DNA from 2 places in the Kitasatospora sp. NPDC056327 genome. Region 2 is predicted to be linked to the other one. Evidence: riboswitches for the same ligand, from Rfam matches in the RefSeq annotation. Region 2 holds a riboswitch; the other holds the start of a gene.
The links. Region 2 has a riboswitch for cyclic di-AMP ahead of ACFCX4_RS03980 (NlpC/P60 family protein). Riboswitches for the same ligand answer to the same signal wherever they lie in the genome.

Region 1 (5,542 bases), on a different contig from region 2:
GTCGTCCCGCCCGTCACGGACCCGGTGACCGAGCCGGGCACGGCGGATCCCGGCGCGGCCGGTCCGGGGACCGCCGCCGACCCCGGCGCGCAGGCCCCCGGGCCGGCCGCCGACCCGGCCGCGGCGGCCCTGCCGTCGGACTCCGACCTCTACGTGGTGCGGCTGGACCCGGACGCGGCCCCGCCCGGCGGCACCACCACGGTGCACGCCTTCGTCGGCAACCTCGGCCCGGACACCACCGCCTCGCCGTTCACCGTGGTGGTCACCCTGCCCGACGGCGTCACCGCCGAAGAACCGTTCTTCCCCGAGAACTGCTACGCCTTCCAGGACGGCCACCGGGTCCGCTGCAGCTTCCCGCCCGGCCTGCCGAAGTACCGCAGCGCGACGGCGCTGATCCCGGTCCGGCTGGCGGCGTCGCTCCCGGCCCCCGGCACGCTGACCGGCGGCTGGGTGTCGCTGCGCAGCGCCGACGACCGGCACCCGGAGAACAACCGCCAGCCGTTCGAGATCGCGGTCGTCGAGACGACCGAGCCGCGCCCGGCGGTCTGAGCGCCGGACGCGGCCCGGTGGACGCGCCGGTTACCGGTAGACGCGGAGGTAGTCCGCGGCGAAGGTGATCGGCGCGGTGCCCTGGGGCGCGGGGTGGTAGTTCCCCGCGCTCAGCGACAGGTTGAGGATCAGGTACGCGGACCAGCCGGCGCCGACGCCCTTGCCGTCCGAGTACACCTTGACCCCGTTGACGTACCAGTCGACGGAGCCGGCGCCGTAGTGGGTGCCGATGGTGACCCAGCCGTCCTTGGCTATCGCCTTGGCGTCGGTGTGGTAGAGGTGGCCCGGGTTGACGTGGTTGGTCAGCTCCAGCAGGTTCGGGTTGTCGGGGTGGTACTCGAAGGAGTCGATCTCCCCGTTGCCGTTCTTCCAGGTCCACAGGGCCGGCCAGGCGCCGGTGCCGGCCGGGAGCCTGACCCGGGTCTCGGCGTAGTCGCCGGCCTTCACCTGGAAGCCCTCGCCGGAGTACTCGGTGGTGAGCAGACCGGTGTCCCAGGACTGCTTGCCGTTCTCCAGCGTGTTGGCGCCCGGCTTGGCGGTGAAGGTCGCGACGCCGCCGGAGACGGAGACGTTGTTCCGGTTCAGCCAGTCGAGCTTGTTGTCGTCCGGGTTGTGGTTGCCGTAGCGGTAGGAGCTGCTGCGGTCGCCGGTCCAGCGGGTCCCGTAGGCGATCGGGCCGCTGAACTCCTCGGACCAGGTCAGCTGCTTGCCGGTGACGGGTATCCCGGTGCCGGGGGTGGGGGTCGGCGTGGGGGTCGGCGTCGGCGTCGGGATGGGGGTCGGCGTGGGCGTCGGGGTGGGCGTCGGGGTGGTCGTGGCCGGGGAGACCACCAGCTCCCGGGAGGGCAGGTTGTGCCAGGCGCCCGCCGCGTCCTGCCAGAAGCCGAACTGGGTGTACGTGCCGGCCGGCAGCGTCCGCGCACCGGTGGCGACCGTCAGACCACCGGGGCAGATCCGGGCGTCGGCGGTGCTGCCGGGGAAGTCGAGGTTGCGGCCGGCCGCGTCGCGGACCCCGACTCCGAGCGTCCTGGCCGTGAAGCAGGCCGAGGAGTGCACGGTGAGCGAGGCGGTCGACGCCTTGCCCGCGACCATGGTGGCCGGGGCGAGCCGGTCCTGGGTGACGGTCGGCAGAGTGGCGGCCCGGGCACCGGTGACGGCCGGCACGCCGCCGAGCAGTCCGGCACCGGTGACGGCGAGTGCCCCCGTGGCGGCGAGGGCGGCGGTGCGGCCGCGGCGGGAGGGCCGGGCGTGGCGGGCGGCGGGCCGGCGGCCGAACGCGCGGCGGGCGGCCGGGCCGTCCGGTTCGCCGGAGGCGGGCGGGGCGGGCTGCTGCGGGGCAGTGGTCATGGCAGGGTCCTCTGCGACGCCTGCGGGGTGAGCTGTCGGGTTCGGGCGCTGAGGTTGCCCGGCCGTCGGGAAACGGCTTCACCCCTAGCCGCGGCCCGGGCGCCGGAGCGCACGGGCGGGCACTGACCTGGGTCCCCCGCTCCCGTCCGCCGTGGTGCTCGGTTGCCGGCCGGCGGGTGGACAGGACTCGGCGTCCCGACGGCGGGGTCCGCTGTGGCGGACGTCTCTGCAGGCTAGGCAGTCCGTGCGAGCACGGACAACTTCCCCGGGAAGGTTGTCGCGCAGCTCACACCCCCTCCCGGCCGATGATCAACGGTCCGGCGGAGTCGATCCGTTGGGACGGCACCGGACCGCCCGGGGTCCCCGCCGGACCGTCCGCCGGGGTCGCGGGCCGTCCACGGTGGCGGGTCCGGCGGGGAAAGTGCGCCGCCGGGGCGAGGTGGTCGGATAGGTTGGGGATCCATCGTGCCCGGAGCCGTCCGGGCCGCACCGAGCACCGCCTCCAGAGACGAGGAGACCCGTCCCGCCATGACCGTGTCCCTGCCCGCCTTCGCCGGCCGCACCTACCTGTTCCGGGTCGACAACGGCGCGGCCTTCCGCAACGCCTACTCGGCCGACGGCAAGCGGCTGCGCTGGGAGGGCCTGGGCGAGTCGGCGGGCCAGTGGGAGGACGTCACCCTGCACGTCGCCGAGGTCGGTCCGCAGATCTACTTCGTGAGCTGGACCGAGGTCAGCGGCATCACCGTCAGCCACGTCATGGACCTCGCCCGGATGACGGTCCGGGCGTTCTGGACGTACGAGGGCGAGGGCGGCCGGGTCGGCGAGCTGCACACCGGCACGCTGGAGCGGGTGGTCTGAGCGACCGCGCCCGGGGGCCCTGCCGCCCGGGCCCGGCCGGGTCCACCGGCCGGGGCGGCCCCGGGGGTCAGGCCGACTGCCCGGCTCCCGGGACGACCAGGCGCTGGGAGATCCACTCCAGCGAGGACGGGAGCAGCTTGCTCCAGGTCTCGAAGTTGTGCCCGCCGGTGGCCAGCATGCTGTAGGACACCTTCATCGGGCTGCGCACGGCGGCCACGAACGCCTCGGTCTCGTGCCGGTACTGGCCGTCGCCCTCCCTGGTGCCGGCCAGCAGCACGGAGATCCCGGGCTGCGGCAGGTTCCTGAGCCGCCACATCAGATCGGCCTCGTTGCGCCGCTGGCCGCTGCCCTTGAAGAGGTCACCGGTGGACGGGTCCTCGGCGGCCTGGTAGTAGCCGGACAGCGAGACGGCGGTCGGGTAGACCTCCGGGTGACGCATCGCCAGCTTGAGGGCGCAGTAGCCGCCGGTCGAGTTGCCCATGAACGCCCAGGCCCTCGGATCGGCGGAGACCCGGTAGGTCGCCTGGATCGCCGAGGGCACGTCCTTGCTGAAGTACGTCTCGGACTGCGCTCCGCCCGGGATGTCCTCGCACTCGGTGTCCTGCGGCAGCGCCGGCGAGGGGCGCACCAGCACCATCACGGTCGGCTGCATGCGCCCCTCCTGGAGGAGCCTGAGTGCCGCGCCCGGGTAGTTCAGCCGGGTGACGAGGTTCTTGGCGATGCCGGGGAAACCGGTGCTGACGATCAGGACCGGGAACTGCTTCTGCTCGTACTCCGGCTGGAAGTACTGCGGCGGCAGGTACACGTACCCGTCGGTGGAGAGCCGGGTGGTGGCGCCGTCGATGCGGACCTCGCGGATCTCGCCGGACTTCTCGCGGTCCCGGCCGAGCGCGCCGCCGCCCTGCACCTCGGCGTGCCCGATGGTCTCCACGCGCAGCCGGCCGGAGGCGTCCACCTTGTTCTGGATGACCACCGGCCCGCTGTCGCCGGTGCCCAGCAGGTCGTCCCAACTGCTGTAGAACGCGAAGTAGTTGTTGGCAACCAGACCGAGTGCGGCGAGCACCGTCAGCTGGGTGGCGAGCAGGGCGCCGATCCGGCCGAGGACCGCCCGCCAGCCGCGCCTCGACAGTCTCGGCCACAGCCAGACCGTGGCGGCCATCGCCGCGACGGCGATCAGGACGGTCAGTGCCAGCACCTTGTGGCTCGTCAGACCCATGTCGTGTTTGCTCCCACGCCTCGTACTCCCCCGCCCCCGGGGGAAGGACACCCGGGAGGGCCGCCCCGGTTCCCCCCGTCCGCCGGGGAGCCGTTCACCGGCGCGCGACCCCTCAGCCTAGCGTCCGCGCGGACCGCTCCGCCCCCGCCGACCAGCGGGAACGCGCTCGGCCCGGAGGAGGAGCGGCGGTGGCGGCGCCGGGGCGGGGCGGGTCGCCGGCCGGGGCGCGGCATCAGCCGAGGGCGGCCCAGAGCGCCAGGCCGCCGGTGAGTTCGCGCACGCAGCGGGCGCCGAGTTCGCGGGGCGAGCCGGGGCCGGTGACCGGGGCGTCGGAGAACGCCCACTCCTCCAGGGCGACCCGGATCGCGGCGGTGGCGGCGGCCGCGGCGAGCCGGATCTCCAGCGCGTCGGTGCCCGGGGGGCAGCGGTCGGTGATCGCGGCCAGCAGCCGCCCCTCGGAGTCGGCGTGCACCCGCTGCCAGACCGTGCCGAGCCGCCGGTCGCGCAGCAGGTCCCGGGTCCACCGCATGGCCTCGGCGGCGTGCGCGTCGGCGGGGCTCAGCGAGTCGGCGGCGGAGCGCTCCAGCGCCTCGCGGACCGGCAGGTCGGCGGCGCTCTCGGTGAACAGCCGCACCCAGCGCTCGCCGCCGGCCGCGAGCAGCGGGGCGACGGCGTCCTCCTTCTCCGAGAAGTAGCGGTAGAAGGTGCGCAGCGAGATGCCCGAGGCCTGGGCGATCTCCTCCGCGGTGACGGCCTCGGCGCCCCGGGCGGCGAACAGCCCGGCCGCGGCCCGGGCGATCTCCAGCCGGGTGGTCTCGCGGCGGCGCTGGTTCAGGGTGGGGCGTCCGGTCACCGGCTCAGCGTACGCGGACGGTACGACACCCTGCACATCATGCATCTCCGGCACATCAGGACTCATTGGCACGATGTGCCAATAAGGCGTACCGTGACGTCGAGGTCGTGAGACCACGAACGGAAACGGAGTACCACCATGGAGCGCTTCAGCGGACGGAACGTCCTGATCACCGGCGGCGGCTCGGGCATCGGCCGGGCCACCGTCCACCGGATCCTCGCCGAGGGCGGGCGGGTCGTCGCCGTCGACGTCAGCAAGGACGGCCTGCGGACCACCCTGGAGCGCGCCGCGGCCGACGGCACCGCCGAGCGCCTCACCACCGCGGTCCTGGACGTCTCGGACGAGGCCGCCGTGCGGGACGGCGTCGCCTCGGCGGTGGCCGGGCTCGGCGGGCTGGACGTGCTGGTCAACGCGGCCGGCATCCTGCGCTCCGCGCACACCCACGAGACCAGCCTGGAGTTCTGGAACAGGCTGCTCGCGGTCAACCTGACCGGCACGTTCCTGATGACCCGCGAGGCGCTGCCGGCGCTGCTCACGGGCGGCCGGGGCGTGGTGGTCAACTTCAGCTCGACCTCCGCGGCCTTCGCCCACCCCTACATGGCCGCGTACGCGGCGACCAAGGGCGGCATCCAGTCCTTCACCCACGCGATCGCCGCCGAGTACGCCAAGCAGGGCCTGCGCGCCGTCTGCGTCGCGCCGGGAAGCATCGACAGCGGCAT
Region 2 (5,542 bases):
GGCCTCCCGGTCCGCGCCCGGGGCGCTCGCACCGACGGCCCGGTAGAGGGCCACCAGCCGCTGCGGCCCGTACCGGCGGGCGATCAGGTCGCAGGCCAGCCAGGACTGCTCGTAGGCGAGGGCCAGGCCGTCCCCGCCGGCCGCGAGGGCGGTGTCCCCGGGCAGTGCGACGGGCAGCCGGCCGGCGGCCGCCTCCCTGGCCAGCTCCGGGGCGAGCTGCCGGGCCGAGCGGCCCGAGTCGTGGAAGGCGGTCCAGTCGGCGACGCCCTCGGAGAGCCAGAGCGGCGTCCAGGCCCGGGTGTCCGCCCGGGTCGCCACGTGCACCGCCTCGTGGGTGACCACCGCCTGCCGGCCGAACCCGCTCAGCCGCGCGAACTGCTCCGGGTTGACCAGCACCCGGTCGGCCGGGGCGTGCGACGGCGCGCCGGGGGCGGAGACGGTCACCGCGGCCATGCCGGACCAGCCGGCCCGGTCCTCGGCCAGCAGCCGGGTGAACTGCTCCCCGGTCGCGGGCAGTTCCAGCAGCAGCCGGCCGGCCCGGGCGGTGCCCCAGAGCGCCTCCACGGCGGCCACCGCGCGGTCGCCGACCACGGTCGGGGCGAGGTCGCCGGTGCCCGCGCCGTCGACCGCGAGCACCAGGCAGCGCCCGCCGGCGGCGGCCCGGACGGTACCGAGGTCCCACAGCGGCGGCGGACCGCCCGTGCCCTCCTCGGACTCGACCCGCGGGCCGGCCGCGGAGCGGACCAGCACCAGCCGACGCGGGTGGACGACCGGCTGCTCGTCGTAGCCGGTCACGGAGACGGTCAGCTCCGCGGTGGCGGTGCACCGTCCGGCCGCGTCCACCGGGCCGAGCACCAGGTTGCGGTAGCCGGTCCGCAGCGGCAGCGCGGGCGGACCGGCGGTCAGCGCCCGGGCCCGGGCGTCGAGCAGTTCCAGGACGCCGGCGCGCTCGTCCGCGGCCGCGGCGGCGGGCCCCGCCGGCACGGCCCCGGGCAGCGAGAGCTGGGCCGCGGCGCCGGCCACGAGCAGCAGGGCGGTGCGCCGCGACGGCCGGCGGCCGTCGGCGGGATCCGGGCGGCTCAGAGCCGGATCACCCCCGCGAGCGGCATCGCGCCGACGCTCTCGTAGCGGACCCTCGCGCCGGGGTAGGGGGCGTGCACGATCACCCCGCCGCCGGCGTACATCCCGACGTGGTGCATGTCCCGGTAGAAGATCACCAGGTCTCCCGGCCGCGCTTCGGAGAGGCTGACCCGCCGGCCGGCGTACGCCTGGGCCTGCGAGGTGCGCGGCAGGGTCACTCCGGCCTGCCGCCAGCTCCAGTACATCAGACCCGAACAGTCGAACGCCTTGGGCCCGGTGGATCCGTACACGTAGGGCGAGCCGATCATCCGCACCGCGGCGGCCAGTGCGGCGGCGCCGCGCTCGGAGGCCGGCGGGGCGGTGCCGAAGTCCAGCCGGTCGGTGCCGCGGGTGGCCCGCTGCTCCGCCTCCCGGGCGTCCTGGGCGGCGAGCCGGGCCCGCTCCACCGCGCCGAGGCCGTTGAGCAGCTTCTGCGCCTTGGTGAGCCGCTGCTGGATCTGCTGCTTGCCCTCGGCCAGCGCCTTGCGGGTCTGCTCCAGTTCGGCCAGCTTGGCACCGGTCTCGGCACGGCGCTGGTCGAGCACCCGCTGACGGCCCAGCACCTCGTGCAGGGTCTCGTTCTGCCGCTCGGCGGCCTGGTCGAGGCTGCGGGCCCGCGCGAGGTAGCCCTCGGGGTCGGTGGCGAGCATCAGCTGGACGGTCTGCGCCATGCCGCCGGCGCGGTACTCGGCGCCGGCCACGGTGGCGAGGTCGCCGCGCAGCCGGTTGAGCTCGTCCTGGGCGACGGCGATCTGCTGCTGCAGCGTGCCGGTCTCCTGCTGGAGCCGCTGCTGGGCCTCCTGGGCGGCGTTGAACCGCTCGGAGGCCTGCTCGGCCTCGTCGTAGAGCTGCTCCACCTGCGCCTTGACGTCCTTGCGGTCGGCCGGGGCGTCGGGCGAGCCGGGCGCGGCCTGGGCGCTGCCGCCGGCCGCCACGGCCAGCGCGGTGGTGGCCGCCGCGGTGAGCACCAGCGCCCGGGCGAGCGCGTGCGCACCTGACAGCGGGGAACGGCGGTGCACGGCCATGCGACGTCGGCTCCGATCCTGGGCCCGGCCCGCCGCCGCACCGGGGCGGGGCGGCTGTCGACGCGGGGCGTCCGGTGGCAGACGTTAGCGAGTCCGGGCAACCGATTCCAAACCCCTCCGAACCCGAATATTCAGACACTTATCGGACGTCAGATCGGTTCGCGGACCGAGGGTCCCGAGCCCGCCGGGAAAAGCCGCAGGCCCGGCCTCCCGCACGGGGGGACCGGGCCTGCGGCGGATGCCGACCGGGGGTCAGATGCGCACGATCACGTTGATCGGCATGTTGGACGCGGCCTCGTAGCGGACCGAGGCGCCCGGCTTCGGGGCGTGGATGACCTGGCCGCCGCCCACGTAGATGCCCACGTGGTGACGGTCGCCGTAGAAGATCACCAGGTCGCCGGGCTGGGCCTTGGAGATGTCCTTGCCGATCTGGGTGCCGGCGGTGGCCTGCGCCTGCGAGGTGCGCGGCAGCGACACGTTCGCCTGGGCGTACGCCCAGCCGGTGAGGCCGGAGCAGTCGAAGGAGTTGGGGCCGGTGGCGCCGTAGACGTACGGGGAGCCGAGCTTGCTCTCCGCGGCGGCGATCGCGGCGGCGGCGCGCGAACCGTTGGCGGCCGGGGCGGCGGGCGCGGCCGGGGCGGCCGGCTTGGTGGCGGCCGGGGCCGTGGAGCCGGTGGACGGCGCGCTCAGGTTGCTGCGGTTCTCGTCGCGGGAGGCGCGCTCGGCGTCGGCCTTCTCCTTGGCGGCCTTGGCGGCCTCGGCCTTGGCGGCGTCCGCCTTCGCCTTGGCCTCGGCGGCGGCCTTCTCCTCGGCGGCGCGGATGGCCTGACGCTCCTGCTCGGTGAGCGTGTTGAGCAGGTCCTGGGCCTTCTGCAGCTTGCCCTGGACCTCCTCCTTGGAGGCCTTCAGCTGCTGGGTGGTGGTCTCCAGCTCGCCGAGCTTGGTCTGGGTCTCGGTGCGGTCCTGGTCCAGCCTGCGCTGCTGCTCCTGGAGCTCCTTCAGCGCACCGGACTGGGTCGAACCGGCCTGGTTCAGGGCGTCGGCCTGGCTGAGGAAGTTGTCCGGGCTGGCGGAGAGCATCAGCTGGACGGTCTGCGATATGCCGCCCGTGCGGTACTGCTCGCCGGCGATCTCGGAGAGGCCGCCCTGGGCCTCGATCACCACGGCCTGCTGACGGGCCACCTTGTCCTGCAGCTCGGCGACCTGCTTCTGAAGCTCCTGCTGCTTGGCCTGGGCACCGTTGTACTTCTCGGTGGCGACCTCGGCCTCGATGTTGAGCTGGTCGACCTGCTCCTTGACCTGGTCCTTGGTGGGCGCGGGGTCGGCGTGGGCGCCGGACTGCGCGGACAGGGCAACGGCAGCGGCGGCGACACCGGTCAGGATCGAGACGCGGGTGCGGCCGGCGGGCTTGGGACGACGATGGGACGCCACGAAGGCGGACTCCTTCTTCCTCATCCGCCTACCGGGTGAGCTGACGGGTTCGGGCGGAAGCGTGCCCTACGACGCCTCACCGCCCGCTCGCGCGGCCGACCTGGCGCCGATTCACCCCGGAGGAACGTGGTTCCCCGGCTCCGCTCCACCGTGGGCCCCGACTGCTGGATCCCACACGTGACGGGCCGTCCAGGCCCCGCCCCGCTGCTTCGCGAACTCGGCGGCGAACCCCGCCGCCACCCAGGCTGGGTGATCGACTGTGCGTGGTTCGAAGCAAGACCCTAGTAACAGATCCGTGATCCGTTCAAATCCTTGTCAGAAAAAAGCCGGAAGAATACCCAAGTTCCTTTGTGAATATGACCGAATGTGATCACACCCCCACGGCGGGCTGATCATTCACCGCAGACCGGTCGAACGCCCGACCGAAACGCCCGCGCCACCCCCGGGCGGAGGTGGCGCGGATCACAGGGGCCGCGGCCGCCCTTCCGGGCGTGTCGTGGCGGGCCGTCAGGCCCGGGCGGTGCGTCAGGTGCGCCGGGTCCGCCGGACCCGGCCGCGGACCGACGGGCGGTGCGTCAGACCCGGCGGATCGTGTTGATCTTCATGGCGTCGGCCTTCATCACCTTCACCACGTCACCGGTGCGCGGCGCGTGGACCACCATGCCGTTGCCGATGTACATCCCGACGTGGCTGCGGTCGTCGCGGTAGATGATCAGGTCGCCCGGCTGGGCCTCGGCCAGCGACGGCACCCGGGACCCGTAGTTGCCCTGGGCCTGCGAGGTGCGCGGCAGCGAGACGCCGGCCTTCCCGTACGCCCAGACCATCAGACCGGAGCAGTCGAAGGTGCTCGGGCCGGTGTCGCCCCAGCCGTAGGGCGACCCCTGCTTGCTCATCGCGAGGGAGACCGCCGCGCCCGCCTTGCCGCTCGCCTGCGGCAGGCTGCCCAGGTCGGTGCGCTCGGAGCCGCGGGAGGCCCGGTCGGCCTGCTGCTGCGCCGCCTTCAGGGCCGCGCGGTCCGCGGCGCTGAGCGAGTTCAGCAGCTCCTGGGCCTCCCGGAGCTTCTTGTTGACCTCGGCCTTGGTCTGGTTCAGGTCCTTGGTGGTGCTGTCCAGCGAGGCCAGGACGGCGGCCGCCTCGGCCTTCTGCTGATCCAGCCGGCGCTGCTGCTCCTGGAGGCCCTTGAGCGCCTCGGCCTGGCTGGAGCTGGCCTGCTGCACGCTGGAGGCCTTGTCCAGGTAGCCGGACGGGTCGGAGGTCAGCATCAGCTGGACGGACGGGTCGATGCCGCCGTTGCGGTACTGCTCGCCCGCCACCTCGGCCAGCCCGGCCTGAAGCTGGGTCATCTGCTCCTGGCCGCGCGCCACCTGGTCCTGGAGCTGGTCCGCCTGCTTGCGCAGCTGGTCCGCACGCTCCTTGGCACCGTTGTACTTCTCGGTGGCCTGCTCGGCCTCTTCCTGCAGCTGGTCGATCTGCGCCTTGACGTCGTCCTTCTTGGGCGACGGGCTCGGCGCTGCGTGGGCGGCGACCTGGGCGGAGAGAGCGACCGCGGTCGCAGCGGCAGCGGTGAGCACGGAGACCCGCGCGCGACTCGGCTGCTTGGGACGGCGGTGGGAGGCCAAGGGACAGGCTCCTTCTTCCAATGGCCTCACCCTATTGGGTGAGAATCCGGAAAATAGGTTTGACGCCAGACCCTAGTGAAGATCCACGCTTCGCGCCACTCCCCCGATCGCGTGAACCGGGCCGCGGCGCCTGACTTCACCGAATTCGCACAACGCCGCAATCCGGGCGCTGACCAGCCGTCACACCGACCGGCCCGCACCCGGGGAACGTCACGGCCTGGCCAGCCGGTTCAGCAGCAGCACCGAGGCGACGGGGCGCGCGCCCGCCTTCCGCACGCCCTCGGCGACCTCCCGGTCGGTGGAGACCACCACCACCGGGCGCCCCTGCGGCTCGGCCCGCACCAGCCG

Region 1: it holds a riboswitch for cyclic di-AMP, as region 2 does, so the genes downstream of both, ACFCX4_RS09540 (hypothetical protein) here and ACFCX4_RS03980 (NlpC/P60 family protein) in region 2, are expected to answer to the same signal.

Annotation. Positions count from the first base shown of each region.
Region 1 is NZ_JBHJRC010000044.1:21,127-26,668, forward strand. Features, by position in the region: gene ACFCX4_RS09535 (hypothetical protein) at 1-549, shown strand, start outside; gene ACFCX4_RS09540 (hypothetical protein) at 580-1,896, opposite strand; cyclic di-AMP (ydaO/yuaA leader) riboswitch at 1,899-2,024, opposite strand; gene ACFCX4_RS09545 (hypothetical protein) at 2,425-2,754, shown strand; gene ACFCX4_RS09550 (alpha/beta hydrolase) at 2,822-3,970, opposite strand; gene ACFCX4_RS09555 (TetR/AcrR family transcriptional regulator) at 4,203-4,823, opposite strand; gene ACFCX4_RS09560 (SDR family NAD(P)-dependent oxidoreductase) at 4,962-5,542, shown strand, end outside.
Region 2 is NZ_JBHJRC010000014.1:38,235-43,776, forward strand. Features, by position in the region: gene ACFCX4_RS03970 (hypothetical protein) at 1-1,023, opposite strand, end outside; gene ACFCX4_RS03975 (NlpC/P60 family protein) at 1,080-2,144, opposite strand; gene ACFCX4_RS03980 (NlpC/P60 family protein) at 2,397-3,575, opposite strand; cyclic di-AMP (ydaO/yuaA leader) riboswitch at 3,586-3,742, opposite strand; gene ACFCX4_RS03985 (NlpC/P60 family protein) at 4,151-5,194, opposite strand; gene ACFCX4_RS03990 (NYN domain-containing protein) at 5,405-5,542, opposite strand, start outside.